DNA from 2 places in the Fictibacillus sp. 5RED26 genome. Region 2 is predicted to be linked to the other one. Evidence: predicted binding sites of a transcription regulator. Region 2 holds the regulator's gene; the other holds the start of a gene.
What was found. The regulator Rex, encoded in region 2, represses fermentation and respiration genes when NADH is low (regulators of the CRP and FNR family bind a similar motif). The targets are predictions, from matches to a motif close to TTGTGAAATATTTCACAA.
Positions count from the first base shown of each region.

Region 1: qoxA (cytochrome aa3 quinol oxidase subunit II) is a predicted target of Rex. The motif match lies at 14,410-14,427, and genes of this name have one in related genera.

Region 1 covers NZ_JACZDU010000005.1:186,699-202,198, reverse strand. Annotated here, with positions in the region: gene treC (alpha,alpha-phosphotrehalase) at 1-1,303, opposite strand, end outside; gene treP (PTS system trehalose-specific EIIBC component) at 1,386-2,789, opposite strand; gene pdxK (pyridoxine/pyridoxal/pyridoxamine kinase) at 3,083-3,895, shown strand; gene IHV10_RS17810 (YojF family protein) at 4,420-4,770, shown strand; gene bshB2 (bacillithiol biosynthesis deacetylase BshB2) at 4,784-5,428, shown strand; gene IHV10_RS17800 (spore morphogenesis/germination protein YwcE) at 5,632-5,907, shown strand; gene proB (glutamate 5-kinase) at 6,194-7,327, shown strand; gene IHV10_RS17790 (glutamate-5-semialdehyde dehydrogenase) at 7,373-8,644, shown strand; gene IHV10_RS17785 (nuclease-related domain-containing protein) at 8,755-9,717, shown strand; gene qoxD (cytochrome aa3 quinol oxidase subunit IV) at 10,327-10,764, opposite strand; gene qoxC (cytochrome aa3 quinol oxidase subunit III) at 10,757-11,377, opposite strand; gene qoxB (cytochrome aa3 quinol oxidase subunit I) at 11,392-13,332, opposite strand; gene qoxA (cytochrome aa3 quinol oxidase subunit II) at 13,351-14,331, opposite strand; gene IHV10_RS17760 (L-cystine transporter) at 14,741-15,500, opposite strand, start outside.
Region 2 covers NZ_JACZDU010000014.1:17,411-32,910, reverse strand. Annotated here, with positions in the region: gene IHV10_RS22065 (ABC-F family ATP-binding cassette domain-containing protein) at 1-1,096, opposite strand, end outside; gene moaC (cyclic pyranopterin monophosphate synthase MoaC) at 1,480-1,983, shown strand; gene IHV10_RS22055 (redox-sensing transcriptional repressor Rex) at 2,029-2,664, shown strand; gene IHV10_RS22050 (twin-arginine translocase TatA/TatE family subunit) at 2,683-2,865, shown strand; gene tatC (twin-arginine translocase subunit TatC) at 2,878-3,660, shown strand; gene IHV10_RS22040 (YdiK family protein) at 4,147-4,350, opposite strand; gene IHV10_RS22035 (CPBP family intramembrane glutamic endopeptidase) at 4,347-5,060, opposite strand; gene groES (co-chaperone GroES) at 5,307-5,591, shown strand; gene groL (chaperonin GroEL) at 5,693-7,330, shown strand; gene IHV10_RS22020 (DUF4176 domain-containing protein) at 7,607-7,984, shown strand; gene IHV10_RS22015 (S9 family peptidase) at 8,147-10,294, shown strand; gene IHV10_RS22010 (DUF4317 domain-containing protein) at 10,369-11,550, opposite strand; gene IHV10_RS22005 (hypothetical protein) at 11,688-12,095, opposite strand; gene IHV10_RS22000 (ECF transporter S component) at 12,227-12,751, opposite strand; gene IHV10_RS21995 (hypothetical protein) at 13,056-13,766, shown strand; gene IHV10_RS21990 (AAA family ATPase) at 14,150-15,124, shown strand; gene IHV10_RS21985 (DUF58 domain-containing protein) at 15,124-15,500, shown strand, end outside.

The DNA.
Region 1 (15,500 bases), on a different contig from region 2:
CTGTCGTGAACCCAGCATTTTCACTATCATTCCATTGAACAGGAGTACGAGAATTATCACGTGATTTATGTTTAAGAATCTCTAGTACTTCTTCTTCACTATTGCCTTCTTCTTTTAATAGGTTAAACATGTTTAACGACTCAACATCACGATACTGATCGATCTTCGTGAATTTAGGGTTTGTCATCCCGAACTCTTCACCTTGATAGATATAAGGCGTTCCTTGCATCATATGAATCGCAGTCGCAAGCATCTTGGCTGATTGTACACGGTATTCACCATCATCACCGTAACGTGAAACGATTCGTGGCTGATCGTGGTTGCACCAGAATAACGCGTTCCACCCACCGCCTTTATGCATCTCAACTTGCCATGTCGAAAGAATTTCTTTTAATTTAAGAAAATCAAAATCAGCTATACTCCATTTCTCACCATTCGGATAATCTACCTTTAAATGATGAAAGTTGAATGTCATGCTTAATTCGTTTCGGTCAGGATTCGTATACTTGATGCAGTTATCTATCGTTGTGGATGACATCTCACCTACTGTGAGGACATCATATTTTGAGAACACTTCCTTGTTCATCTCTTGCATGTATTCATGCACGCGAGGGCCATCTGTGTAGAATCTCCGTCCATCTCCTGGTGCTATGGAGCCATCATCGTTAGGGAAATCTTGGTTTTTTGAAATAAGGTTGATTACATCTAAGCGGAAGCCATCCACGCCTTTTTCAAACCAATAGTTCATCATCTCATAGACTCTTTGACGAACTTCTGTGTTTTCCCAGTTCAAATCCGCTTGTGTCACATCGAATAAGTGGAGATAGTATTGACCTGTTTCCTCATCAAGCTTCCAAGCCGATCCACCAAATTTTGAAATCCAATTAGATGGTTCTCCACCTTCAACAGAATCTTTCCAAATATAAAAGTCACGGTAAGGATTGTCTTTTGATGAGCGTGATTGTTGAAACCATTCATGCTCTGTACTTGTATGGTTCACTACGATATCCATAATGATCTTCAAATCTCTTTGATGTGCCTCTTGAAGCAGACGATCAAAGTCTTCCATCGTCCCATAATCTTCAAAGATTTTATAATAGTCTCGAATGTCATAGCCGTTGTCTCGTTGAGGAGAGTCATAGATCGGAGTTAGCCATAATACGTCTACTCCTAATTCTTTTAGATAATCTAACTTCTCAATGATTCCGTCGATATCTCCTGTTCCGTTTCCTGTCGTATCGTTAAAGCTCTTTGGGTAGATCTGATACACAACAGATCGCTTCCACCATGGTTCCTTCTTCATACTTTCACCGCCATATATGTTTTAGTAATGAAAACAACCGGAAATAAAATGTTGCTATCCCGGTCGTTTTTGTTTAATTGTCTTACTTAGATTTTTTTACTTTTGCATAAAGGTACGTTAATACAAATGGTACGACAAGTGCGATTCCCATACCGAAAAAGAATGATCCCCAGCTTCCTGGTAAGATTGAAAGGAAACCAGGTATACCTCCAACGCCAATAGATGACGCACGAACGCCCGCAACTGTAATCACGATTCCAGCAATTGCAGAACCAATCATCGCGAAGATGAACGGATAACGGAAGCGTAAGTTCACTCCAAACATCGCTGGCTCAGTGATTCCCAGATATGCTGATAATGCTGACGTTCCAGCAAGCCCTTTAAGCTTTTCATCACGTGTTGCCATAAACATCGCAAGTGCTGCAGAACCTTGTGCAATGTTTGATAGTGCAAGCATCGGCCACAGAAAAGTACCACCTGTATTAGAAATAAGCTGCAGGTCGACTGCTAAGAACGTATGATGCATACCAGTAACAACAAGCAATGAGTAGAAACCACCATAGATCAACCCGCCTAGCCATGCAAAGTTATCAAAGATTGATACGAAAAAGTCCGTAATGCTATTACCGATCGTAAACGTGATCGGTCCGATAACGATAAACGCTAAAAATCCTGTTACTAATAATGTGATCGGTGCTACCAATAATAACTGCAAGGCATCAGGAATACGTTTTTTCAAGAATAGCTCTATTTTTGCTAAAAAATATGATGCGATCAGAACGGGCAACACTTGACCTTGATAACCTACTTTTTCAATCGGTAGACCGAATAAATTCCATGTTGGGATATCCTTTGTCTTTCCATAATCCCATGCGTTTAAAAGATCTGGATGGACAAGCATCAGTCCAAGAACGATACCAAGTAATGGACTTCCTCCAAACTTTTTAACAGCGGACCACCCGATCAGACCTGGTAAGAACACGAAAGCAGTATTGGCGATCAAGTTAATCATTCCAGCAAGATCAGCCCAGTTCTGGTGAACATCAATGAATGATTTCTTATCATAAAAAATACCTGGACCAGTCAGAATATTGTTAATCCCCATCAATAGACCTGCCGTTACGATTGCAGGAAGAATCGGGATAAAAATATCTGCTAACGCTTTTATCGCGCGTTGAAGTGGATTAAGCTTCTTACTCGCTTCATCCTTAATGTCTTCTTTAGACGCGCGCCCTGTACCCGTAATATCAATGAACTCGTTGTACACTTTGTCTACTGTTCCTTGCCCAATGACGACTTGATATTGGCCGTTTGTTGAGAAAGAACCTTTAACGAGATCAATATTCTCCAGAGCTTTCTCGTCTACTTTTCCTTCATCCTTAAGAGCAAGACGAAGGCGCGTCACGCAGTGAGTAGCTGCTGATATATTTTCTTTACCGCCGAGAGCTTCGACGATTTGTTCAGCTGATTCGCGTATTTTACTCATTCTGTTCCCTCCTAGAAACCGTTTCCATTTCATTTTAAAAAAAGTGATATACCTCTATACCCTTAATTAGCATTCAATGAAAACTTGTTCACTTCTTTAATGTGTCTAAGCGTTTTCATAAAAACTAAACTTGTATATACATCTCACAAAAATAATTTAACCTGTATATACAAATATGTCAATCACTTCGATTACTTGGTGGAATTTACCGTTGTAAGCTACTTTTTCTTTTCTCCTTATTTTTTGCTATAATCTGTTACATATAGAGAAACGAGAATAAAGGAGATTTTATGATGTCACCTAAAAAAGCACTTACGATTGCAGGATCCGATACAAGCGGTGGAGCTGGTATTCAAGCAGATTTAAAAACATTTCAAGAGCTAGGCGTATACGGAATGACTGCTCTAAATGTTGTGGTCGCACAAGACCCACATCGTGAATGGTTTCATGAAGTATTCTTGCTTCCTAACGATCTTTTTAAAGCACAATTAGAAACGGTTGTTTCCGGAATCGGTGTTGACGCACTTAAAACAGGCATGCTTGCTTCAATTGAAGCTATCGAGATAACTGCGGATCTGATCGAAAAACACGATCTTCAAAACGTTGTAGTGGACCCTGTTATGGTTTGTAAAGGTGCAGAACCCCTTCACCCTGAACTCGCTAGCACACTTCAAAATGTATTGGTACCTAAAGCGACGGTTGTAACGCCAAACCTATTTGAAGCTGCACAACTTGCTGGTATGGAACCAATCACAACTGTTGAACAGATGATGGAAGCTGCTCATAAGATTCAAGCAAATGGCGCAAAGTATGTAATCGTTAAAGGCGGCGCTAAATTAGAACACGAAAATGCCGTTGACGTTCTTTATGATGGACAAGAATTTGAAGTTTTAGAATCTGAAAGAATTGAAACAACGTGGACGCATGGCGCAGGATGCACATTCTCAGCAGCGATTACGGCAGAACTTGCTAAAGGAAAGCCAGTCCGAGAAGCTATCTTAACAGCAAAAGATTTCATTACAGAAGCCATCGCAGCAGGGTTCGAAATCAACCAATATGTAGGACCAACATGGCATGGTGCTTACCGTGATAAATTAAACAAATAATTATTTAGTGAAGACTGATCGTTTTAGATTGGTCTTTTTTTATTCTATAAATATTTTGGGACTGCTAATCGGATTCGACATCATGTGTGGACCCACTAACGTTGTTCAAGTCTTTAAAACAAACTAACTTAATGATTTTATGTTTTTTGCTTCAATGCCAAAGTGATTGGAGCGCAAGGAGCGAGACTCCTGCGGGACGAGCGGTCAGACCGAAAAGTGGAAGTGGCTCGTTCAGCCCCGACAAGCAAAAGGTGAATGGGCTAGGAAGGCGCTTTTTGCCTTCATTACCATTTAACTTTTGACCTCGAGGGGCTAGCCACTGCAACTAGACAGGTGAGACCCCTTAGGGCGCAGAGCGGCAAGGGGGCTCACCATACGCCCCGCGGAAAGCGAAGCACCTGGAGCAGAAATCAACTACTTTCACAGTTTTACGATCCGCTTTTAAAATGATAGGCATATCATACACGTTATTTAAGAATTTGAATTATAATAAGTACATCTATTCTGCACTGGAGTGTGAAGATATGCAGCTCATACAAACCAACGAAGTCCAGGAAACACTGGATCAGCTTATTGGAAAAGAACTTTATCTACATTTAGAAACAACCAATGGCGCATATGCCAATCATAATAACGAAAGTGTTCTAACCGTTAACGCATATATTCGAAACGGTAAAGTCACACCATTATCAGGAAAAATCATGGGGAGCGGTCCATACCGTGTTGGCTTGAAGATTGAGCTAGGTTGGATTTATGCAGAAGGGTTAACACATTGGGAAATCGACTCAGAGGGAAGATTACTAATGGCAGGTCACGATGCTGAAGGTCGACTTGCAGTAGCTCTTCAACTCAGTTCTTCCCCATTTGACGTATAAGGAGGTTATATAATTGGATGATCATTTACTCGTGATCTTTCCCCACCCAGATGATGAAGCATTCGGGGTGTCCGGGACGATTGCACAACATACAAAGAAAGGCTTACCCGTTACTTATATCTGCTTAACGCTCGGTCAGATGGGTAGAAATATGGGAAATCCACCATTCGCTACTCGTGAATCGCTTCCTCTTATCCGCCAAAAAGAGCTTGAGGATGCATGTGCCGCAGTAGGCATTCAAGATCTGCGACAATTCGGGTTCCGTGACAAAACAGTAGAATTTGAAGATGAGAAGTTTTTAGCTGATCAGTTCTTAGCTGTCATTGATGAGGTTAAACCAACGCGTATCATCACATTTTATCCAGGATATAGCGTGCACCCTGACCATGAGGCGACAGCAAGAGCTGTTGTGCGTGCGGTAGGAAGCTTGCCTGAGATGGATCGTCCGGAACTATTATGTGTCGCTTTTGCAAAAAACTCTGAGGCGGACCTAGGTGCTCCACATGTAGTGACTGATATCTCTGATGTTTTTGAAGAAAAAATGAACTGCATCAAAGCGCATCGATCTCAAACACAATGGCTTGTTGATAGCGTTGATAAAGATCCTGCCATGTTGGCTTGGGTAAAAAATGAAAGATTCTGGCGTTATCCCTTTTAAATTCATAGACTAAGAACCCGCTGTCCTACCTAGGCTACGGGTTCTTTTTTTAGTATTAATACTTGAATTTTCAAAAAAATGTACAAATCCATGTAGCATTTTCCTGATATTGTGGTATACTAATTGTAACAAATCGTTCACAATTTAGACGCTAATTCGTCAAAATTGTAAGCGCGAACAATACTTCAAGGGGTTGATTAGTAATGGATGTTTTTATGGTTTACTTATTCGTAGCGACTGCCACGCCATTATTCTTATGGAATGATAGTCGTAAGTTAGCCTTATGGCAAACGCCGTTCATCGCCCTTTTATGGACTTACGTTGTGTTATTCATGGCTAATGATAGCTTAAGCTTATTCGTTCACAGTTTCTTCATAACCGTATTCATCGCAAACGTTGTTTTTGCTCATTATGCAGCATACATCGTATGGGGCCGTCCATATTTGGCGAAGCGCAAGATGGAAAAAGCTAAATATTAATTTAAATTTTAATCCCCTCTTTTTAGAGGGGTTTTTGCATTTATTGGTATTTTTTCTCATTCAAATATCCTGATATACTCTTTCCTACCACTGTCTAGTACCCCCTCATCTCCTATAACCTATATATCCCGTTTTTCTTCTGTTTTCTTCACTTTTTGCTTGTTTTCTACACTATCTCATCAATACCTGTTGTGTTTAAATCTCACCATGTTATACTCGTTACCGTTGAAATTTTGATCGGAAAAAGTTGATATAACTTACAAAACAGGAGTGATTTTTAACACATATGATATTAAATGAATCAAAAAACAAACGAATTGTTATTAAAATTGGATCTAGTTCTTTAACGAGTAGACTTGGTGATATTAGTAGACATAAATTAGAGCGACTTGTTGATGAGGTCGTGAAATTGAAAGATGAAGGACACGAGGTGTTGCTCGTATCTTCCGGCGCAGTTGCCGCAGGGTATAGACGTTTAGGTTGTTTGAACCGTCCGACTTCCCTAGCCGAAAAACAAGCGGCTGCATCAATAGGACAAGGTTTATTAATGGAATCTTACTCTGAACGCTTTATCTCTCACGGTTATACCGCTTCACAGATCTTAATTACGAGAAGCGACTTTTCTGATCGTGATCGGTATCATAACGCTCGAAATACAATCAACGTTCTTTTAGATCGCGGAATCATACCAATCGTCAATGAAAATGACACAGTTACAGTAGAACGACTTAAGTTCGGTGACAACGACACCCTTTCTGCTAAAGTGGCAGGACTTGTGGATGCCGATCAGCTCATCATTCTCTCTGATATCGATGGCCTGTACACGGATGATCCTCGAAAAAATCCTGATGCAAAACTCCTAACAAAAGTTAGTGAAATCACACCAGAAATTGAGGAATCTGCAGGAGAACCCGGAAGTGCAGTGGGTACAGGCGGCATGCGTTCAAAGATCGATGCAGTTAAAATTGCGATGGCATCTGGCATTTCATCTTTCCTTGGGAATGCAACATCACCAGATATCATTCACAAAGCAGTCATCGGCAATGCTAGAGGAACATACTTTGTCCCTGGTAAAAATGAATTCAACCTGGATACGAAGCGTCAATGGATTGCTTTCCATTCTGGTCCAGAAGGTGAAATTGTGGTCTCAAATAAAGCTAAACAAGGCATTGATGAGCTCAAAAGCCTTTATCCTACAGGCATTCGTTACGTAAGTGGTCATTTTAAAAAAGGGTCTGTGGTTCGTATTAAAGATTTAGATGGAAATGAAGTTGGTCTTGGTGTTTCAAATTATTCTTCTAAACAGTTAATCAAGATTAAAGGTATCTCTCGAGACGAGCTAGCTGATGTAGGACCTGAAGAAGCCATCAATAACAATGATTTAGTCTGCCATACTCGTTTGGCAGTTCCCATTCACTAATATATCGTTACGAAAATGTGATTTAAAAATACAAGGAGGCGTTGGATGAGTACTTTTAAAAGTACAACCAAAAATATCGATGTGAAAGGCCAAGCAAAGTTAGCACAGGAAGCTTCAAAAAAGCTCGCACTGCTTAGTGAAAAAGAAAAGAACGAAGCATTATTTGTGATTGCAGATACGTTAGAAAGAGAAACAGATTACATCTTAGAAGAGAATGAGAAAGATTTAGTTAACGGGAAGGAAAATAATTTTTCAGAAGCCTTGATGGATCGCTTGCGTTTAACAGAAGATCGCGTTAAAGAGTTTGCAAACGGACTACGCGAGGTTGTGAAGTTAAAGGATCCTGTAGGTGAAATCTTGTCTGACTGGACACTAGAAAACGGATTAAACGTAGAGCAAGTTCGTGTACCTTTAGGTGTAATTGGTATGATTTATGAGGCACGACCAAATGTAACAGTTGATGCGACTGGACTTGCATTAAAGTCTGGAAACGCCATCGTACTAAAAGGCGGTTCAAACGCTATACACTCAAACTCAGCGATTGTATCTGTCATTCATAAAGCATTAACAGCAACAAAAATCCCAGATGATGCTGTTCAATTTATTGCTTCTACAGATCGCGAAGCGGCGGGTCAATTGTTTACGATGAAGGAGCATATCGATGTTTTAATTCCTCGTGGTGGCGGTAATCTGATTAAAACAGTTGTCGAGAATGCTACAGTGCCCGTCTTAGAGACAGGTGTCGGCAATTGCCACATTTATATTGATCAGTTCGCTGATGTTAATAAAGCTCTCGCAATCATGGAGAATGCTAAAACAGATCGACCAGCAGTTTGTAACGCTGCAGAGACGTTCATTTTTCATGAAGCATGGCTGAATGAGCATGCGGAACAAGTTACTGCTCTTTTTGAAAAGTACGGTATTGAAGTGCATGGTGATGAAAAAGCTGCAGAGTTATTACCGGATGTGATACCAGCCAATGAAAAGGATTGGGCTGAAGAGTATTTAAGTTTGGCTGTAGCAGTTAAAGTAGTTAGTTCTGTCGAAGAAGCTGTCTCTCATATTGAACGTTATGGCACAAAGCATTCAGAAGCGATCGTGACAGAAAATGCAGAGAATGCCGTTGCTTTCTTAAACAGTGTTGACGCAGCTGCTGTTTACCATAACGCGTCTACCCGCTTTACTGATGGGTCAGCGCTTGGGTTCGGTGCTGAGATCGGTATTTCCACGCAAAAATTACATGCTCGTGGTCCAATGGGTCTACCAGCACTAACGACGATTAAATATCGTATGACTGGTGACGGGCAGGTTAGATAATTTTTATGTGAGCAGTCCCTTTTTTGGGGGCTGTTTTTTGTGTGTTTTTGTAGAAATAAAGAAGGTAAAGTTAGGGTGGTCAGAGAATGTTTTTAAAAAGGAGGTCTTATATGTTAGTTAAAGATCGCGGAAAGTCTATAAGGATAAGAAAGCTTGAAGTTATGCAACGAAGAGTGATTAAGCTTCATCCCAAATATTTAACCATGGAAGATGAATTAAGCGGTAGGTTAGCCGGACATTTTGGCGAGCAGTCAAATGACTACTTTTTAAAACCTTTCCGGGACTTTTCCGTTATGCACGACCTGAGGCTTACAGCGCACGAAAGTTATTTTCAGATCGACACCCTGCTTCTCTCCCCTCGTTATCTCTTAAACCTCGAAGTGAAATTCATTACCGGAACCTTGGTTTTTGACCATCTCAACCAAGTCATCAGAGTAAAGGATGATGGATCCGAAGAAGCTTTTCGAAACCCTATTTTCCAAGTAAAGCGCCAACAATCTCACCTTATTGAATGGATGACAAAGAACCGTATTCCTCCCATTCCCGTTCGCTCGCTAGTAGTCATGAGCAATCCGAGAACCATTATTAAAGCACCACCCTCAAATAAAGATGTACTTCATTATATTACCCATAGTCCCTATTTGCAGGAGAAAATTAAAGTGATTGATAAGATGTATACGGACGAGAAGCTGACGATAAAAGAAGTCACTAAACTCTCCAATATGCTTGTTCGACATCATGTCCCTGAAAACCCTGATCTTTTAAAAAGGTATGGTATTGAAGACAAAGATATTATCAAGGGTGTTTATTGTACGGAGTGTTTTTATTTGCCTGTGGTGCGAAAAAAAGCTGTTTGGCTTTGTCCTAAATGTTTGAATAAAAGTAAAGACCTTCACCTTTCTTCACTTTCTGATTATGTACTTTTGTTTGGGAAAAACATCACTAATAAAAAGTTATGTGAGTTTCTGTGTCTTTCATCCAGACATACAGGGAAGCGACTACTTAATGAAATGAACTTACCTCATACTGGTGGAAAGAAAGGGAGAGTTTACACACTACCTGATCCGTATTGAGATTATTCATGAGTCGATGACAAACTTTTTAAATCGCTCACAAACTTCTGGAATCGCTCATAAACTTCTCGAATCGCTCACAAACTTCTCGAATCGCTCATAAACTTCTGGAATCGCTCATAAACTTCTCGAATCGCTCATAAACTTCTCGAATCGCTCACAAACTTCTCGAATCGCTCACAAACTTCTCGAATCGCTCATAAACTTCTCGAATTGCTTATAAACTTCCTGAATCGCTCATAAACTTCTCGAATCGCTTATAAACTTCCTGAATCGCTCACAAACTTCTCGAATCGCTCAGAAACTTCTCGAATCGCTCACAAAATTCTCGAATCACTCACAAACTTCTCGAATCGCTCACAAACTTCTCGAATCGCTCATAAACCTCTCGAATCGCTCATAAACCTCTCGAATCGCTCATAAAACTCTCGAATCGCTCATAAAACTCTCGAATCGCTCACAAACTTCTCAAAATGCTCACAAACTTCTCGAATCGCTCACAAATCGACAATTTACTTAATACAAACACGTCCAAGAACCAATAAACACAAAAAACCTCTTGCTAAAAGATCAATCCCTTAGCAAGAGGCTTTAACATACAAATTCTTATTAATGACTCCCATGATCACCGTGATCACCAGAATCATGTTCACTTCCGCCACCATGAGAACCGTGATCTTCATGATTCTCAGTGTTCGGTGCGTGCTGATGCTTATCGTGCTTCGCGTGACCTGCTGTCATAACCCAAACAGAACCGATTACGATAACAATCGCAACGAATGCTGCAAAGAGGATGTTACCGATCTGTACGCGGCTTGTAAGGTTACTCTTCGTAGAGTTCTCTGTTACGTGCATGAACATCAAGAGCTGAAGAGCAGCTTGTAGGAACGCAAAACCAAAAATGATAATTAAAATCCAAGTCATCGAAAGATCTGTTTCAAGCGCAATCCATAGTGCGAATAATGTTAGCACGATGGATAACACAAAACCGATTAAATGTTTCCACGGAAAACCGTGGTGTTCATTAGCTGCAGTTTTACTAGCCATTATGCATCACCATCCCCATCAGATAAACGGCTGTGAAGATAAAGATCCACACTACGTCTAAGAAATGCCAGTATAGACTGGTGATGAAAACTTTTGCAGATGTAGCTGGCGTTAAACCGCGCTTCGCTACTTGAATCAAGACCATCGTTACCCAGAAGATACCGAACGTTACGTGGGCACCGTGAGTACCGACAAGAACGAAGAATCCTGACCATGCTGCACTTGTACCAATATTAGCACCTTCATGAATGAAGTGTAAGAACTCTTCAATCTCAAAGTAAAGGAATCCAAGACCAAGACCTAAAGTGATGGCCATCCAAGTGATCAAACCTTTTACATTTTGACGACGCATCTCATGAACCGCAAGTCCACAGGTAAAACTACTTGTTAAGAGCAAGAAAGTTTGGATCAACAAACTCTTTACTTCGAATAATTCACCTGGTGATGGACCATCAGCGATACGATGTTCTAAAACCATATAAGTTGCAAATAATGTTGCGAACAACGCAATTTCTGCCCCGAGGAAAATCCAGAAACCGAGAATATTTAAACGCCCAGTCTCCGAACGATACTCTAAAGGCGTGTTGGGGTCGTGTGTTTCTGCATGTGCCATTTTTTCACGCCTCCTTATTTAGAAATCTTTTCTGTTTCGATTACTTCTTCAACACTTACATAATAACCATCATTATACTCAAATGAACGATAGATCAATGTTGCAAATACACCAATCATTCCGGCGATCGCCATCCACATCCAGTCGAATACCATTCCGAAGCCGGCAACAAAGAAGAAGGATGCCATGATGAATGGAACACCAGAGTTACTTGGCATATGAATCGGTTTAATATCTTCAGCTTTTAACTTCTCAACTTTTCCAGCTTGCTTCTGTCTCCAGAAGTGATCAAGACCTGTTACTTCAGGAATCTTAGCAAAGTTATAGAATGGAGGCATTGCTGTTGGAGTAGACCATTCTAAAGTACGGCCATCCCAAGCATCTCCAGTTGTTTCACGCTTCGCGTAACGGAAGCTGTAGTACATGTTGTAAACAAGGATTAAGAACGCAATTCCCATCATGAATCCACCGATTGTAGATACCATGTTCAATGGACCCCAGCCAGACTCTTCGCTGTACGTGTAAACACGACGAGGCATACCGTCTAGACCAAGGAAGTATTGTGGAAAGAAACATACGTTAAATCCGATTGTGAATACCCAGAATACCCATTTACCGATACGTTCGTTCAGTTTGTAACCAAACATCTTCGGATACCAGTAGATTAAACCAGCGAAACAAGCAAATACTGTACCTGCGATCAACACATAGTGGAAGTGAGATACTAGGAAGTATGTGTTGTGGTACTGATAGTCAGCAGCAGCCATAGCTAGCATGACACCTGTAACACCACCGATTACGAAGTTCACGATAAATCCGAGTGACCAAAGCATCGGGGTCGTAAACTGAATCTTACCTCTGTACATCGTAAACAACCAGTTAAAGATCTTAACCCCAGTCGGTATACCAATCGCCATCGTTGTGATGGAGAATACAGAGTTAACAAGTGCTCCTGAACCCATCGTAAAGAAGTGATGGACCCAAACCAAGAAACTGTATCCTGCGATTAAAAGCATAGACCAGATCATGGCTTTGTAACCAAATAGCGTTTTTCTAGAGAACGTAGAGATGATCTCTGAGAACATACCAAACGCCGGTAGAATTACGATATATACCTCTGGGTGGCCCCATAGCCAGAAAAGGTTCGCCCAAAGCATATCCATTCCCGCTCCTTGCAGAGTGAAGAAATGGCTGCCGAATAAACGGTCAAATGTCATAAGTGCTAGTGCTACAGTAAGGATCGGGAAAGCGAAAATAATGATTACCATTGTTACAAGTGATGACCAAGTGAACATCGGCATACGGAACAACGTCATTCCCGGTGCACGCATCTTAAGGATCGTAACTAAGAAGTTAATCCCTGTTAAGAGCGTACCAATACCTGCAATCTGCAGACCGAGCAGATAGTAGTTCTGCCCAGGTCCTGGACTGAGCTCGTTACTCGCAAGCGGCATGTAACTCGTCCAACCTGCTGATGGAGATCCACCAATAACGAATGAGATGTTGAACAACATCGCACCAATAAAGAACGTCCAGAAACTAACTGCGTTTAAATAAGGATAAGCTACGTCACGTGCTCCAATTTGCAATGGAACAACAACGTTAATCAAACCAATCAAGAACGGCATCGCCATGAAGATGATCATGATCGTACCGTGTGTTGTAAAGATTTCGTTATAGTGCTGCGAATCGAGGAACTTAGCCTCTGGAACTGCAAGCTGTGTACGCATTAAGAGGGCATCTACCCCACCGCGGAACAACATTAATACAGCGGAAACGATATACATGATACCAAGTTTTTTATGGTCAACTGTTGTAAGCCATTCGTCCCACAACCATTTCCACTTTTTATATTTAGTAAGATAGAACAGGATACCCACCATCGTTAATACGATGGATACGTCAGCACCATATATCATCGGGTCGCCTGTTACGAAAAATTCATCCCATTTCATATTGAAATGCCTCCTCTGTTAATGGGCATGAGAATCCCCATGAGACTCTGATTCTGATTCTTCTAGCTTCTTCATCTCTTCTTCACGCTTTTTCTTTTCTTCCTTCGCTGCTCTTGAGTGAGGAATCTTCTCTTCATAACCTAAACGTTCGCGAGCATCTAGCGCGTACTCAGCGTTTGTAGCATGGTCTACCCAATCTAAGTGAGTAGAAGAGAAAGTCATTTCTTTCACGTGACCAGGAAGCATCAGCTTGTCATACTGCCCCTTTGAAAGTTCAGGAGCATCAGCCTTCGTTTCACTCGCCCATTTTTCAAACTCTGCATCAGACATAGCCATCACATCAAACGTATGATTAGTGAATCCTTCTCCTGTAAAGTTGGAGTTACGTCCTTCATACGTCCCTTGCTCGTCAGCTTGCAGATAAAGCTCTGTCTCCATGCCAGCCATCGCATATTTCTGACCACCTAATTGAGGTACCCAGAATGATGCCATTGAATCGGCAGAAGTCAGCTTGAACAAAACAGGCCGATCTTCAGGAATATGAAGATAGTTAACTGTTTCAATATCTTGCTCTGGATAAGAGAATACCCATTTCCAGTTTACAGATGTTGCATGAATCACCAACGGCTTTTGATCTTTCGATTCTTCAGGAGGTCCTTCAAGAGAATAGATACTCTTTACCGTTGGAATCGCTAATGCAATAACGATGATGATAGGAATGATCCACCAAATCGTTTCAAGAAGATGACTTCCTTCATTATCTGGATCATAGCCTTTATGGTTTTTGCGATCACGATATTTATAAACAATAAAAGCAGTAAGTGCGTAAACAACTATTAGGATAAATAACATAAACCAGATGGAATACATGATCAGATCCCTCTGTTCTGCTCCTACAGGTCCTTTTGGATCTAAAACAATCATATCGCTGCAGCCGCTAAGCATAAATACGGCCATCAATAACCCGAATGTAAAAAACGGCTTCAACCGTCGCATCACCAGGTCCACCTTCCTTTCTCTATTTACAAGCATTTACTTTTGCCTAATAAAAAACGAACCAAGAGTGATTATAGAGCATTGTGAATTAAATCACAATGTAAAACATAGGCAAAAATTTAAATGACAAAAACCTTTGCTTTCATAGTACCAGAATCCTAATAAAAGTGACTCTATCCACAACAAATGTCACGATTACTTCAAATAAAGCTCACAACTTTATCACAGTTTCGACATAGAATGTTCACGATTTTGGAAGAGACTTCTTTCATTGGTAAAGACTCATGAGCTTTTTAAAAGTTCAGTTTTTACTTTTTACCCTAAATTCCACCAACGTACACCTGCCTATGTAAATTTTTCAATTAAAAAACGACCTTGCCTATATAGACAAGATCGCTCATTTTTTTATATCTTATGCACTTACTTCAACTTGATTTTCGGTGTCATTGTAAACATTTGTATCAAGCTGATTTTGCACCTTACTTGTTAATAATCCTGATGTCATCGAACCACTTACGTTAACAGCGGTACGGCCCATGTCGATTAATGGCTCAACTGAGATCAATAGACCTGCTAAAGCGATAGGAAGATCCATTGCGGAAAGTACAAGTATGGCCGCGAACGTTGCTCCACCACCAACACCTGCTACACCGAACGAACTTAGTGCTACGACTACTACAAGCGTCAACAAGAACGATGGAGACAACGGATCGATTCCAACTGTCGGAGCGATCATAACGGCTAGCATCGCTGGATAAATTCCAGCACATCCGTTTTGTCCGATAGAAAGACCGAATGAACCTGAGAAGTTTGCGATTCCGTCAGGCACACCCATGCTCTTTTGCGTACGAATATTTAACGGAAGTGCTCCTGCACTCGTACGAGAAGTGAAAGCAAAGGATAGTACCGGGAAAGATTTTTTCATATAAGTAATCGGGTTTAATCCTGCAAACGTTAAAAGCAATAAGTGAATGCCGAACATGATCAACAAAGCTACATATGAAGCAATAACGAACTTACCTAGCTTTGCGATTGCATCCATATCACTCAGTGCAACTGTTTTCGTCATGAGCGCGAGAACCCCATACGGAGTTAGACGCAGAATCAACGTTACTACTCTCATGATAACCGCATAAAACGCATCAACAATCTTAGCAAAAAGCTCTGCATGC
Region 2 (15,500 bases):
TCGGTCCAACGATCGCGACGCTGTCCTGGCGGTTAACCGCTACCGATACATTCTTAAATAACAGTTCACCGTCTTCATATCCCGTGCTCACGTTTTCAAGTTTCAGCACATCGTTCCCACTTTGTCTCTCAATCTCAAAAGAAAAACTAGCAGACTTTTCTGCGCCAGCCGGACGCTCTTTCAATTCCATCTTTTCTAACTGTTTACGACGACTCTGCGCACGTTTCGTAGTCGAAGCCCGCACGATGTTGCGCTGAATGAAATCTTCCAACTTCGCAACCTGATCTTGCTGCTTCTCAAACTCTTTCATCTCTTGAGCGAAGCGCTCCGCTTTTTGCTCGAGATAGTTAGAATAGTTACCAGTGAAACGGTAAGATCGTTTTCTCGAAACTTCATAAACGGTCGTTACGATCTTATCGAGGAAATACCGGTCATGGGAAACGATTAAGATGCCGCCGGGATAACTCTGTAAATATTGCTCGAGCCACGTTAGTGTTTTGATGTCTAAATGGTTCGTCGGCTCATCGAGAATGAGTAGATCGGGTTTTGTTAAAAGAAGCTTCGCGAGTGCGAGTCTCGTTTTTTGTCCACCACTTAATGTGTTGATCTTCGTATCGCGATCAAAATCGGCAAACTGAAAGCCGTGAAGCACCGTACGAATCTCCGCTTCATACTGATAGCCGCCTTCGTCTTTAAACGTAACCTGAAGCGCATCATAGTCTTTCAGGAGACGTTCATACTCCGCTTCATTCGCAATCACTTTTGGATCGCCCATGCGCGCTTCCATCTCACGCAGTCTTTTCTCTTTTTTACGAAGGTCTTCAAACACAGAGAGCATCTCGTTCCAGATCGACTCATCCGAATCCAGCCCCGCATCTTGTGCAAGATAACCAGTCTTCACGTCTTTCGGAATCATGACATGACCAGAATCATAGGAATACTCACCAGTAATCACCCGAAGCAGCGTAGATTTTCCCGCACCGTTCCGCCCAACAAGAGCGATCCGCTCGCCCTTTTGAACCTCTAGTTTTATATTCGATAAAATAACGTCCGCGCCAAAAGACTTCGTAACGTCCTGAACTTGTAAAATAATCATTGTAATTTCACCTCTGAAAACGGGTGGTTTTATTAAATGGCTTCCTAAAATGATTGGAATTATTGCTTCAATGTAAAGTTGATTGGAGTGCAAGGTGCGAGACTCCTGCGGGACAGGTGGGCAGGTGAGACACTTATACGTGAAACGTACGAATGTGGCTCACCGCCTGCCCCGCGGAAAGCGAAGCACCTGGAACGGAAATCAACTACTTTCAACAATCATGTATCAGCCTTAATACAAATAACCCTGTCTAACTAGTAGTTTAGCGTAGTTTGGAGATTCGCGCCAACAAAGGGAATGTTCAACATTTTGCAATAATTACAAGTAAAATCTTAACGACAATAAAAGCGGTTTCGTGTATATTCATCATGAGGAGGGGTTTTATGACAGAGTTTACCCATTTTAACGAAGAAGGCCGTGCGTGCATGGTAGATATTTCGGAAAAAGAAACATCTCACCGAACAGCCATAGCGGTAAGCGGGGTAACGGTTTCTGAAGAAGTCTTCCTTAAGATCAAAGAAAACGGATTTAAAAAAGGGGACGTTCTAGCCGTCGCACAGATCGCTGGAATCATGGCTGCCAAAAAGACCTCTGACTGGATCCCGATGTGTCACCCGTTATCACTGACTGGCGTTGATCTGTCTTTTTCATGGGATGAATTGGCGGACAGCATGTATAAATTAAACATTCAAGTCGAAGTGAAAACGAAAGGCAGCACCGGTGTTGAGATGGAGGCGTTAACAGCGGCTTCTGCAGCAGCGTTAACCGTCTATGATATGTGTAAAGCAGCGGATAAGGGAATGGTGATCGGGCCTACATATCTCCAATCGAAAACAGGAGGCAAGAATGGGGACTTTCTACGTTCTTCAAGCCCTGACAAAATATGATACAATAGGAATAGATAAGCTTTCTACACTTGGAGGGCTCCAAATATGAACCAAGATCAGTTAAAAATACCACACGCAACAGCAAAACGGCTGCCCTTGTATTATCGTTTTTTGAAAAACTTATCATCTTCCGGTAAACAAAGGGTGTCTTCTGCTGAATTAAGCGAAGCTGTTAAAGTAGATTCTGCGACGATCCGCAGAGATTTTTCTTATTTCGGCGCATTAGGCAAAAAGGGTTATGGCTACAATGTTAATTATCTGCTGTCGTTCTTCGCGAAAACGTTGAACCAGGATGAAACGACTACCGTAGCGTTAATCGGAGTAGGTAACTTAGGCACTGCCTTTTTACATTACAATTTCACCAAAAATAACAATACCAAAATAGAAGTCGCATTCGATGTAGACCAGGCTAAAATCGGTAGCGAAATTGCTGGAGTTCCGATTTATCACACAGAAGACATCGAGCAAGAGCTGAAGAACCGAGGTATTGATGTTGCGATCTTGACTGTTCCAGTCGGAGCGGCTCAACCGATCGCAGATCAGTTAGAGCGCGCAGGTGTAACAGGCATCTTGAACTTCACACCCGCACGATTGACCGTCTCACCAGAGATTCGTGTTCATCACATCGATTTAGCTGTTGAATTGCAATCGCTTGTTTATTTTATGAAAAACTATTCTTAAACCAAGGAGGTAATCGTTATGTTAGGACCAGGAAGTATCGCGGTAATCGGACTTGCAGCTCTTGTTATGTTTGGACCGAAAAAGCTGCCTGAGCTAGGAAAAGCAGCAGGTAAAACGCTTCGCGAGTTCAAGAATGCAACAAAAGGCATGATGGACGAAGAAGATGACAGCAAAAAGGAACGCGAACAACTGAAGAAGTAAGGATGTTTGTCTATGACCTCTGAAAAAAATATGTCGCTATACGGTCACATTGGCGAATTACGAAAGCGCATCATGTGGGCGATCCTAGCTTTCTTCGTATTCTTGATCGCTGGATTTTTCTTAGCCAAGCCCGTGATTGTATATCTGCAAAGTGATCCAATTGCAAAGAACATTCAGATGAACGCTTTTCATCTAACCGATCCACTGAACGTGTACATGACGTTTGCCTTCTTTATCGGCCTCGTCCTATCCGCACCAGTGGTGTTGTACCAACTCTGGGCATTCATCAGCCCGGGGCTTTATGAGAACGAACGAAAAGTAACGCTCATGTACATCCCGATCGCATTCATGCTCTTCTTAACGGGACTCGCATTTTCGTACTTTATTCTTTTCCCTTTCGTTGTCAGCTTCATGGGAAATGTCGCCGTGGCACTTAGTGTAGAAGGCGAATACGGAATTCAGGAATACTTCTCATTCCTATTCAACATCACACTGCCGTTCGGACTGTTGTTCCAGTTCCCGGTCTTGATCATGTTTCTGACTCGACTCGGAATCGTAACACCTGATCTCCTCAAGAGCATACGAAAAGTAGCCTACTTTGGAATTTTAGTAGTAGCGGGATTGATTACACCGCCAGAGCTGCTGTCTCACTTAATGGTTACGTTCCCGCTGATCTTGTTATACGAAATCAGCATCATCATTTCGAAGGCAGCTTATAAAAAACGAATGAAAGCCGAAGTCGAAGCACTCGTAAAAGAACGAGAAGCACAAGCAGAAGCTATGTATCATGATTAAAAAGAGGATGAACCCACGCGGGGAATCCTCTTTTTTGTGTGGTTGGAGTGAAGCTGTGGTATGGGAGAGTGGGAGTGGACAGTAATAATAGGGAAGTGGACAGTAAATTTGTAAAAGTGGACAGTATTTCATCGAAAGTGGACAGTAAAACTCAAGAAGTGGACAGTATTTTCTTAAAAGTCGACAGTAAAAGCATCGTTTGAAGTGGCTTGCGGGCTACTCAGGTGTCACCTAAAGTACTGAAACAGCCTTCGTTTTGGTGCTTGGTTCGATAATCTGTCGGATTCGAAGATTAATCTGTCCGATTGGCCGTATAATCTGTCCAATCTCCAACTTAATCTATCTAATCTCCCACATAATCTGTCCATTTCAGCCAATAATCTGTCCAATCTCATATCCACCATTGACCAGCCTCAAAAAGCACCACCGCGACAAATCCCACACAAACAAAAAAAACTGCCTCCATTAAGAAGCAGTTTCCCCATATTATTTCTTCTTTTTTCTTTTTAAGTGGCTGTTTAATGCGAAATAGCGGATGGCATTCGCGTAGTCGAAGGTAGCTACGATCATCGTGATGATCGTCCAGAAGCTTGTCATTCCGTACTCGCTTGCGTAATGAACGGCTAAGTACGTAAAGACGACTCCGATCCCTAGATATAAAAATGCCATAAACAGTGGTGATGTCTTCATAATAGTCCTCCAATAATCAATTGCGCTGTTTCTAGCTGTTGTTCCATTTCTTTGATTTTATCGGCAAATAATACTTGAATGATCAAAACGAGCGTGTTCATGGCAACGTGTGCCGCGATCGGAACGATAAGACGTTGGGTCCGAACATAAAGAAAAGCGAACGTGAAGCCCATTGCCGTGTAGATTAATAAGTGTGTGAAGTCCGCATGAACAGCAGCAAAGATTAACGAACTGATCAAAGCAGAGATAAAGAAATTAAAGCGTTTATGAAGAGAGCCAAAAATGATCTTTCGGAAGATGATCTCTTCTAGTATTGGCCCAACGATGGCCGTTACAATCATAAAATATTTAACGTTTTTAACGATTTCAACAAGTTGCTTCGTGTTCTCGGATCCAGGCTGAATACCAAACAGGTTCATCTCGATCATGCTCGCGATAATTTGAGCGGCGTACGCCATGAAAATACCGATGATCGACCATAGAACGGCAGATCCTTTTGAGACGCGCTTAGTATTTCGGTGGCGTTCTCTCATTTCAGGGATCAGCATGTAAAGGATAATAACAAGAGCCGCGATAAAGCTGAACGTTCCCCACATTCCAAAAAGTTGATTTTTAGGAACACCAAGTTCATTTAACAGTGGAATCCCAATGTAACCTGAGAATTGCATCACGATATATATGAAGATGATCCACCAATATTTTTTCTTCAAATTACCTTCTCCTTTACGTACAGCCCTAAAAATAATTACGTTTCATACCTCTTTATATGCTTACCCATTTTAACATAGAATAGGCAGGGCTCGCGAGGATATCGAATTTGCGGGTAATTCGATTTATATTTATATTTCTCGCTTGCAAAATTTTTTAGTTTTATTTATTATTAGAAATGGAGTTAGCACTCACTAACAAAGAGTGCTAATAAGAAATCTTTTAACTATTTAAGGAGGGTGTTTCACTTGTTAAAGCCACTAGGTGACCGTATTATTATTGAGCTTGTAGAAGGTGAAGAAAAAACTGCAAGCGGCATTGTATTGCCAGATTCAGCAAAAGAAAAGCCTCAAGAAGGAAAAGTTGTTGCTGTAGGTACGGGCCGTGTAACGGATAACGGCGAGCGTATCTCTTTAGAAGTTTCTGAAGGCAACACGATTATTTTCTCAAAATACGCAGGTACAGAAGTTAAGTACCAAGGTAAAGAATTCTTGATTCTTCGTGAGTCTGACGTATTAGCGATCGTAGGCTAAACGTTAGGTAACTGGGAAGCTTCAATAATTTGAAGCTACATAAATCAAACATAAAGCATATGTAAGTCACTAACTTTTAAAATTAATGGGAGGGTTTTTACATGGCTAAAGATATTAAATTTAGTGAAGACGCACGCCGCTCAATGCTTCGTGGTGTTGATGCACTAGCAAACGCTGTAAAAGTAACACTTGGACCAAAAGGACGTAATGTTGTGCTTGAGAAGAAATTCGGTTCTCCTCTAATCACAAACGACGGTGTTACAATCGCAAAAGAAATCGAGCTTGAAGATGCATTCGAAAACATGGGTGCTAAGCTTGTAGCTGAAGTTGCGAGCAAAACGAATGACGTAGCAGGAGACGGAACGACAACTGCAACGGTTCTTGCTCAAGCAATGATCCGTGAAGGATTAAAGAACGTAACGAGCGGAGCAAACCCAATGGTACTTCGCAAAGGGATCGAAAAAGCAACAGCTGCTGCTGTTCAAGAACTAAAAGCGATCTCTAAACCAATCGAAGGCAAAGAGTCTATCGCACAAGTTGCGGCGATTTCTGCAGCTGACGAAGAAGTAGGACAATTGATTGCTGAAGCGATGGAGCGCGTTGGAAACGACGGCGTTATCACGATTGAAGAATCAAAAGGATTCACAACAGAGCTTGAAGTGGTTGAAGGAATGCAGTTCGACCGCGGATACGCATCTCCATACATGGTAACAAACTCTGACAAGATGGAAGCAGAGCTTGAGAACCCGTACATCCTTATCACAGATAAGAAGATTACGAACATCCAAGAAATCCTTCCAGTTCTTGAGCAAGTGGTACAACAAGGGAAATCTCTATTGTTGATCGCTGAAGACGTTGAAGGTGAAGCACTTGCTACATTAGTAGTTAACAAGCTTCGCGGAACATTCAATGCAGTAGCTGTAAAAGCTCCTGGATTCGGTGACCGCCGTAAAGCAATGCTAGAAGACATCGCAGTTCTAACTGGCGGTGAAGTGATCACAGAAGAGCTAGGTCTTGACCTTAAGACTGCGAACATCACGCAGCTTGGTACAGCTTCTAAAGTTGTGGTTACAAAAGAAAACACAACTATCGTTGAAGGTGCTGGGGATTCTTCTAAAATCGCAGCTCGTGTTAACCAAATCAAAGCACAACTCGAAGAAACAACTTCTGAGTTTGATAAAGAAAAATTACAAGAGCGCTTAGCGAAATTAGCTGGTGGAGTAGCAGTAATCAAAGTTGGTGCAGCTACAGAAACTGAGCTGAAAGAGCGTAAACTTCGTATTGAAGACGCACTTAACTCAACGCGTGCAGCGGTTGAAGAGGGTATCGTATCCGGTGGTGGTACAGCTCTAGTTAACGTGCTAAAAGCGATCGCTCAAGTAGAAGCGACTGGCGACGAGTTAACAGGTGTGAAACTAGTACTTCGTGCACTAGAAGAGCCAGTTCGTCAAATCGCACACAACGCAGGTCTTGAAGGATCTGTAGTGGTTGAGCGTCTGAAGAACGAAGAAATCGGAATCGGCTTCAACGCAGCAACTGGCGAGTGGGTAAACATGTTCGAATCCGGAATCGTTGACCCAACAAAAGTTACACGTTCAGCTCTACAAAACGCAGCATCCGTATCTGCAATGTTCTTAACAACAGAAGCAGTAATCGCGGATAAGCCAGAAGAAAACGCTGGCGGCGGAATGCCTGACATGTCCGGCATGGGCATGGGTGGAATGGGCGGCATGATGTAATAACGCCCACAAAACCCAAGTGGGTTTGTGAGTTTAAAAACTGTGGAATGCTAGCTAGCATTTTGCTGAAATAAAGGATTTACCAGGAGCTTCTTATAAGTTGATTAAACTTATAAGAAGCTTTTTTTATATTATTCATTGGATAATTAAGGAACTTTATTATACTATTTATTGTATAAATGAAAGAAATAAAGTATTAGCCTGCACAAAATACTAATTTCTTTAAACACTGAAAAAGTTGACCCTAAAAATTAAACTGAAAAGGAACAATGAAAAATGATACTGATTAAAAATAGAAACAAACTAGCATTTATGTTTATACTTGTTTTACTTTTAGTAGGATGTACGAATGCGAAAGAAAATAGCTCCGAAAAAGAGAAGCTTGATAAATCCAAGCCTCTGCCCATTGGCACAGTCGTAAAGTTAAAGCAGATGAAGAAAAGCGTCATGATTTATGGCTACAATCAAATTCAAGTAAGTACTGGAAAACAATATGATTACATAGCGGTCCCGTACCCGGAAGGTAATATTTCTCCCGATTATAATGTGTTTTTTAACCGTAACTTTATTGAGAAGGTTATGTACGGTGGGTATGATTCAGAAGAAGGAAAAAAGCTGCGTAAGAAGGTAGAAAGCAACATGAAAGGCAATTAAGGAGAAATTCCAGAGTTATTAATGATTTGACGGAATTTTAATCTTATCATCTACACACGTTTTTTACTAAAGAGGATACAACAGCAGTTTGTCAAAATAATAAAACTAGTAGTATTTATACTTACTAGATTTGATACAGCAATGGAGGAAATTACAAAGTAAATGAAAATATCAGACTTAATGAATGTCATTGAACCCGCTGCCTTAGTACATATGTCTATGTCCAGTGATAAAAATTGGTTAGCACTTTGTGTAAATGGAGAGCCAGTAGATAAGAGGTCGAATGGTGTTTCGATGGCTGTTGAAGGAACAACACAATGGGTTTGTAATTTGAATACAGGTGAAGCATTTCCGATTGCTCCAGAGGCAAATAGTAGCTGGGCGGGAGTATGGTCTCCTGAAGGTAAGACACTTGCTTTTTTTGCGGATATTGGAGGAAAGGCCCGTTTATGGTTATGGGATTCTACAAACCATAGTCTTCATTTAGCTGCAGATTTAGTCGTTCGGCCATTCTTTGGCTTCGAAAAACCAATTTGGACAAAAGACGGCAAACAAATCATTATAAAAACTATGCCTGACACACCAATAAATGAAAATGATTTTTACTCGAATTGGGAAGAGTCTGGATCACATACTAAACTACCACAACAGGTAAAGGTATTTGATACAGGTGACATTTCTGATCGAGAAGTGATTGAAGATCTAAATAACTGGGCTGATCGTTATCGGGCAGACATTCGTATGATTTCTGTTGAGAGTCAACGTGTTACAACTCTTTGTAAAGGGTTGCGACCAGTAGGGATGAAACTTTCAACAGATGGTAACTATCTTGCTTTCACGCATTGTTTGGGTGAAGAAAATAGGAATACCCAACAAAATATTTTTGAATTATGGATATGCCCACTCAATCCTAGCGATACAACTGAGGTAAAATGTGTCTCTTCAAAAATACATATGATGTATGGTGTAAGTTTTAGTTGGGGAAACGACAATACATCTATCTACTACACTACAAGCGGGCCATTGTCAGATGGAGGCTTATGGGTTGCAAACACAATTACCAATACAAATGAGCTATTATTCCAAGATAAAACAAATCATTTAGGGCATGATTTTGAATCACCAAAAGTAACAAGTAATGATGATGTAGTCATGATTGCAGGAGGAAAGCTATGGTATTATCGTTCAACTTCTGGTTCGCTAAATCACTTTTCTTTGTCGGAAGGACGCATTATTGTTGCAGGGTTTCCGATCACTAAGGATAACCAAATTGTGGTTCAGACTCATGAACCTTTAGAAGTAAGGGATGGATTTTGGAACATTGATTGTGTTACAGGAGTAGCCAATCAAATACTTGAAGAACCAAAAGGGCACCTTCCATGGTTTGAAGGTGGAGTTGCTTATTGTGACCACATGACAGAAACAATAGCTTATCTATTTCAGGATGCTGATCTTCCACCAACAATAAGGGTATTTGATGTTGCATCTAAAAGTAGTACTGATGTAACGTTATCAAAATTAGAGACAGATACGTTTGGTTCTTCGGAAATCATTCGTTGGAAGGGTGAGCATCAAGAGTTGAGGGGAGCTCTACTACTACCTAAAGATAGTAAGGGGCTAGTTCCTGCAATCATTAGAGTTTACCCTGGCTCTATGCAATCCAATAATGTTCGATTATTTGGCATGAGTCCATCCATGTGTGATAATCACCAAATATTTGCTTCACACGGGTATGCTGTATTTTCACCTGACTTACCTATGAAAAGAACACATGAACCAGCAGAAGAAATTACGAAAATGATCGCTGATGCTTATGAGGCTTTAATTAAACATCCAAACATTGATTCAGAAAGAATTGGAATTATTGGACATTCCTTTGGTGGTTATTCAACATTAGTAGCTATAACAAAATTGCCACATTTTAAAGCAGCTATTGTATCGTCAGGAATAGGAAATCTAATCAGCTATTACACACAGTTTGATATTAACTCGAACTTGAACTATGGAAGTATTGAAGACGGACAATTTAACATAGGTGCTACATTATGGGAAGAGCGAGAACGATATATAAAAAATTCTCCATTGTTTGAGTTTCACAAGATACAGACGCCTGTACTAATCACGCAAGGAACAAGAGACCATTTATGCTATGCAGAAGCTGGACCTATATTTTCTTCATTAAATCGATTAAATAAAACGGCTCAGTTGGTATTATATGATGATGAAGAACATTACCAAGGAACGTGGCGGCGAGAAAACCTTGAGGATTATTATGAGCGCGTTCTGAAGTGGTTAGATAAGTACTTATAATTATATTTAACAAAATTTACACAATGGAAGTCATCCTCTAAGAGAAAGGCTTCCATTATGTAATCTGTAGTTAACTATTTCTCAACCTTCTCCCCAAAAGCCTCGGGAATCATCGTAAAGCCTTCAATCACCGTATCTTCCTCAACTTCAATCATGAGGTAACGTTTACCGCTTAGCTGTACTTGCTTCACATACCTTAAGTCTTGTGGACTTATCGAGATTTTAGCTACCTTCGTATCGATCTTAATCGACTTCGAGTTGTATTTCGGTACAACACTGCTCGCTTTGATCTCATACTTATCGTCATCAATCACTTTTTGAAAAGCCGATTCTACCTTTTCCACGCTGATATCTTCCACACCACTCGCTTTTAAAACGCGCTCTACGTCCTTGGAATCTAATCGTGGATGTTCTTCCTCTTCGTTCTCTTCAATCATCCTGTTGATTTCTTCATACACATTGGATAGGGTAGACGTGTTCAATTGATCTTGTGTTACGTCTTTAATGATTTCTTCAAACACGATCTTATCGTCTTTTGCCGTCATGATTTCTTCGCCATTTAATACGTCCACGATGAACTCATAATCAGGCTCATGAACTTTACCTGCTGAATACAGGATGTGGTTCACGTCTGCTGCATTATCGCTGAAACAAGGGAAGAGGAATCCTCCAATCGGTGCGTTTAGGTTGATGATCGGATCGACTACAAAATTGTACTTAAACTCTTTTTCGACATAATCAAAGAGCAGTTCTTTCTTCGGTTCTTGTGTATTGTTTATGCTGCACAAAATAAAGGGGAAGGAGTAGACGGCATCTCGTTCGCTAATCTCAGCCTCATCATTTTTGCGCTTCGTCGGTTTATAGTATTCTCCCTTAATGAAGGTAATCACGATATCCTTTTCGTATTGACGGTTTAGGAGCATCTTTCCTACCATTTGAAGCATGCGTTCTTTCCAGTCTTCTGTATCGCTAGCAAGTAGTCCCTGATGCAGAATGAGCTGGCTATTGTTTTCAGCATTTCTATTAAACTTTAATTCAAATAACTTTTCATCGAGGTTTCCACCAAGCAATTTTTTAAAGTTATTAAAAAAGAGCTCTTGTTGTTCACCATCTAGCATCTCAAAAGGCTGACTAACGTGATGATAGATCTCACTGGATTCTTTCGTAATATACACATTAAAGATGCTGGAGATCTTCAGTAGGTCGTTCTCTTTTTTGAACTGTTTTCGTATTTGAGCGATATCTTTTTTGTTCATGCTTGTATACACTCCTAAGTTGTTGCGATTTTAAGTCGACACTCTCTATATGTCTAACAGGGAAGTATTCTTTATTTTAACATTCAGAAGGAGTGAAGTGTGAAGGTGAAGTTTTGTTGGTTCATAGATTGGTTGCATTAGTAGTTTAATATCTTTTTTAATTTAACAACGTCAAGTTGCTGCAAGGTATAACCCGTACTTGTATCGTCGACATACATAATCATTCCACTATCACTGTCTTTTCGTAACCAAAGTAAATAGTTCTCCTTATTACCGTTTGAATCAACTAGAGTCATCTCTAAATTATTTTTTGACACATTTAAAATTCCAGGTATTCTTTCAGCAGACTGTATCGCATCTCTAGCAATTCTAACGGCCTTGTTATTTTTAAAAGTCTTATTCACATCGCCTGCAATAATAAGCGCTTCTTTTTTATTCTGTTTAATGAGATTTGGAGCGGTCTCTTTACTTTCAGAATAAACGCTGCACCCCGCAAACAAGATACTTAACGTAATAAGAATCAGTTTAAGTAATGACTTCTTCATTTTAGACCCCTTAAAATATCCGTTTTATGGTAAGTCGCATCATATTCTTAAAAGGTTTCAGTGAACTTCTTAAATATAAAAAACCCCATATCGCATAGCGGTTAAGCCGATACGATACAGGGTCTCTGTAACTAAAGAATTCTTTTCTTAATACGTGCTACGAGTGGAACCACGACAAGTCCAGCAAATCCTACTTGCAGAATGTTTCCTGGAATGGATCCAAACGGTACGATCCAGTTGCTGTAAAGCACAACTTCTGCAAAATAATAGCCTACCACTTTAATCAGCATAGCTACGACTACTGCCATTGAGTAGACGAGTACTCGTTTACCTGGTACTTTTTCTGCGATAACGCCCGCTACATAGCCCATTGCACCAACGATAATAAACGTGAACGGAGCCCAAATGGTGTAACCGGATAGAAGATCAAATAAGCCCATTCCGAAAGCACCTGCAATAGCACCTGTTCTTCTGCCAAAAACAAAAGCTGCTACGAATAGAGGAATGTTACCTAAGTGGATAAGACCACCGTTTCCTGCGATCGGAAGCTTAATATTGATGAACATCGTTGCAACAAGAGTCAGTGCCACGAATAGTGCACTGATGACTAACATTCTTGTTTTCGTCGATTCTATCGATGAATAAGTAGTATTCATAACATAACCTCTTTCATAAAAAAATGAATGTAAAAAATAATTGCACTTATTCATTATATATGTCCCTATTCTTTTAGAAAACAGCTATTTTCTGGGTGGGGTGAAGAAATAAAAAAATTATCTCGTGAAATGACCAACTTCCTCAAAAGAAAGAAGGGGAGATCGACACATTTGCCGAAATCTAATTTGTAGAAGATAGACGTATCGATACAGTTCATTGCGAATGCCTATAGTAGAGGAATTAAACGATATGTATCGCATGGCGATATAAGGAATAGATGAAGAGAAATGAAGGAGGCCCGATATGCGACGTGATATACAACCGAATGAACGAGCTTTCTCCTCCAAGGAAGTTGCAGAAGAAGTAGGGATCGCGACACCTACTGTTCGAAAGTATGGACAAATTTTAGAACGAAACGGATATGAGTTTTTAAAGGATGGAGATCGACGTATCTTCGTTCAATCTGACATCGAATCGCTCATAGCGCTACGCGATACAGATAAGCCATTAGACGATACAGCTAAAGATCTCGTGATTCAACAAAAAGAAAGATTGAAAGAAACAGTTCAAACGGACGTAGCGTTACCCGATACATATGAGAACCTTCCACAAGACCCTAATCAATTACGAGAAGTCTTGATGATGCTAGCGAATGAATTAGCAGCGACACGCGAGATGAATGCGCAGCTGACAAACGATATGTCAGAGCTTAAAGTAACCGTATCAAGACTTCAGCAAGATCATCATGCAATCAGTGCGAATGTCGGAAACGCAGCTCAGAAAACGAACGCTAAGATTGAGAAGCTGACTAATCAACAGAAAGAACAATACGAAGCATTGCTAGAACAGGAAAAAGAGAAAAGTGAACTTCTGCAGCAAGAAATTCAAAAGTTAAGAGAAGATAATGTAAAAGAATGGCGTCTACAGAACGATTTTAATAGACGATTAGAAATCGTGGTTCAAAGCCGACCGAAAAGCAAATGGGAAGCGATTCTATCTCTATTTAGAAAGTAAGTTTTGTGTATCGGGGGGCGATACGGTCAAGCGCTATGAAGCTCTTTTTACATAGATATATCGTGACCCGATATGGACTTTACAACGATACAAGATACATTCTTCAACATTCAATCGTCATATTTCTACAATTTCCCGAGAAATATCTACAAAAACAGCATACTTATTAAGCTTGGGAAATTAGAGTTTAAGAACTCAAAACAATATTTAGAAAGAGCGATTACGGTGCACTGTATAAGGTGCATCTTTTTTATTTGTTCACTGATATCGAATCTGCTCTTTTTTTGTAAAAAAACAAGGAATATCGTCTGTCTGATGAGAATATTTAAAGGAAAGAAAAAATTAAATAATGTAGAGACAGAAATGTTAGAGGGGAGTCTATCATGAGCGCTAGAAATGAAAAGACATTTGAATATCATCCTCATCTTAGAGAGGTCATCGCAAACGTAGAAAAAGTTATGGTAGGTAAGAAAAAGGTTACAGAGTTAACGCTTGTTTCGTTATTAGCAGGGGGACATGTTTTACTTGAAGACGTCCCAGGAGTAGGGAAGACGATGATGGTGCGTTCCATCGCTAAATCTCTGGGCCTAACTTTTAACCGCATCCAGTTCACACCTGATTTATTGCCTTCTGATATGACGGGGGTATCGATATATAACCAAAAAGATATGAGTTTTGAATTTAGACCAGGTCCTCTCGTTGGAAACATCATTCTCGCCGATGAAATCAACCGTACGTCACCGAAGACGCAATCGGCACTTCTTGAATCGATGGAAGAAATGAGCATGACGGTTGATGGACAGACGCACATACTGCCCGATCCTTTCTTAGTTATGGCCACACAAAATCCAATCGAATACGAAGGAACTTATCCGCTTCCAGAAGCACAGCTTGACCGTTTTTTAATGAAGCTTACGATGGGGTATCCAACTCCAGAGGAAGAATTTAATGTATTGAACGTGATTGGAAACGAACACCCGATCCATCTCCTTAAACCAGCCATCTCGCCTGAAGAGATCTCTGAATTGAAAACAGCTGTGAAGAACATCTATGTATCAGATTCGATTAAGCGATATATCGTCGATCTGATCAATCGTACACGGAATCATAAATCCATTGCGCTCGGTGTCAGTCCGCGTGGATCACTCGCGTTATTAAAAGCAGCACAGGCTTTTGCGCTTCTCATGAATCGTGATTTTGTTATCCCTGATGATGTGAAATACTTAGCACCGTATGTTCTTGTTCATCGTGTGTTATTAAAACCTGAAGCCCGTTTTGAAGGGGTCTCAGCAGAAGAAGTAATCAATGAGCTTTTGGCACGTGTGCCTGCACCTATTCATAAGGAACAGCATGCATAATGAAGGCGTTTCTTCATAAATTTCGGGAGCGGTATAAAACACCGATCGGGTTTTCAGGGATCATCTTTTTACTACTTGTTACGTTCTCTTTTGCCATGTTTCAGGGAGGATTCGTAAGCTGGTTTCTGTTTTACAGTGTACTTCCGCTCGTACTTTATTCCATTACGATGGCTTTTTATCCGATACAACGGTTGAAAGTTGAGCGATATATCTCGAAAAACAAGCTGATGGCAGGCGAAGAAATAGAAGTGACAATTGTCATCAAACGACGCAGCAACTTTCCGCTTTTCTACGTAGTCGTTGAGGACGTGCTGCCAGAGGTGCTGCTTCGTGAAACGCGATACGAGGGCAATACGCATCAGATCCAGTCTCGTAT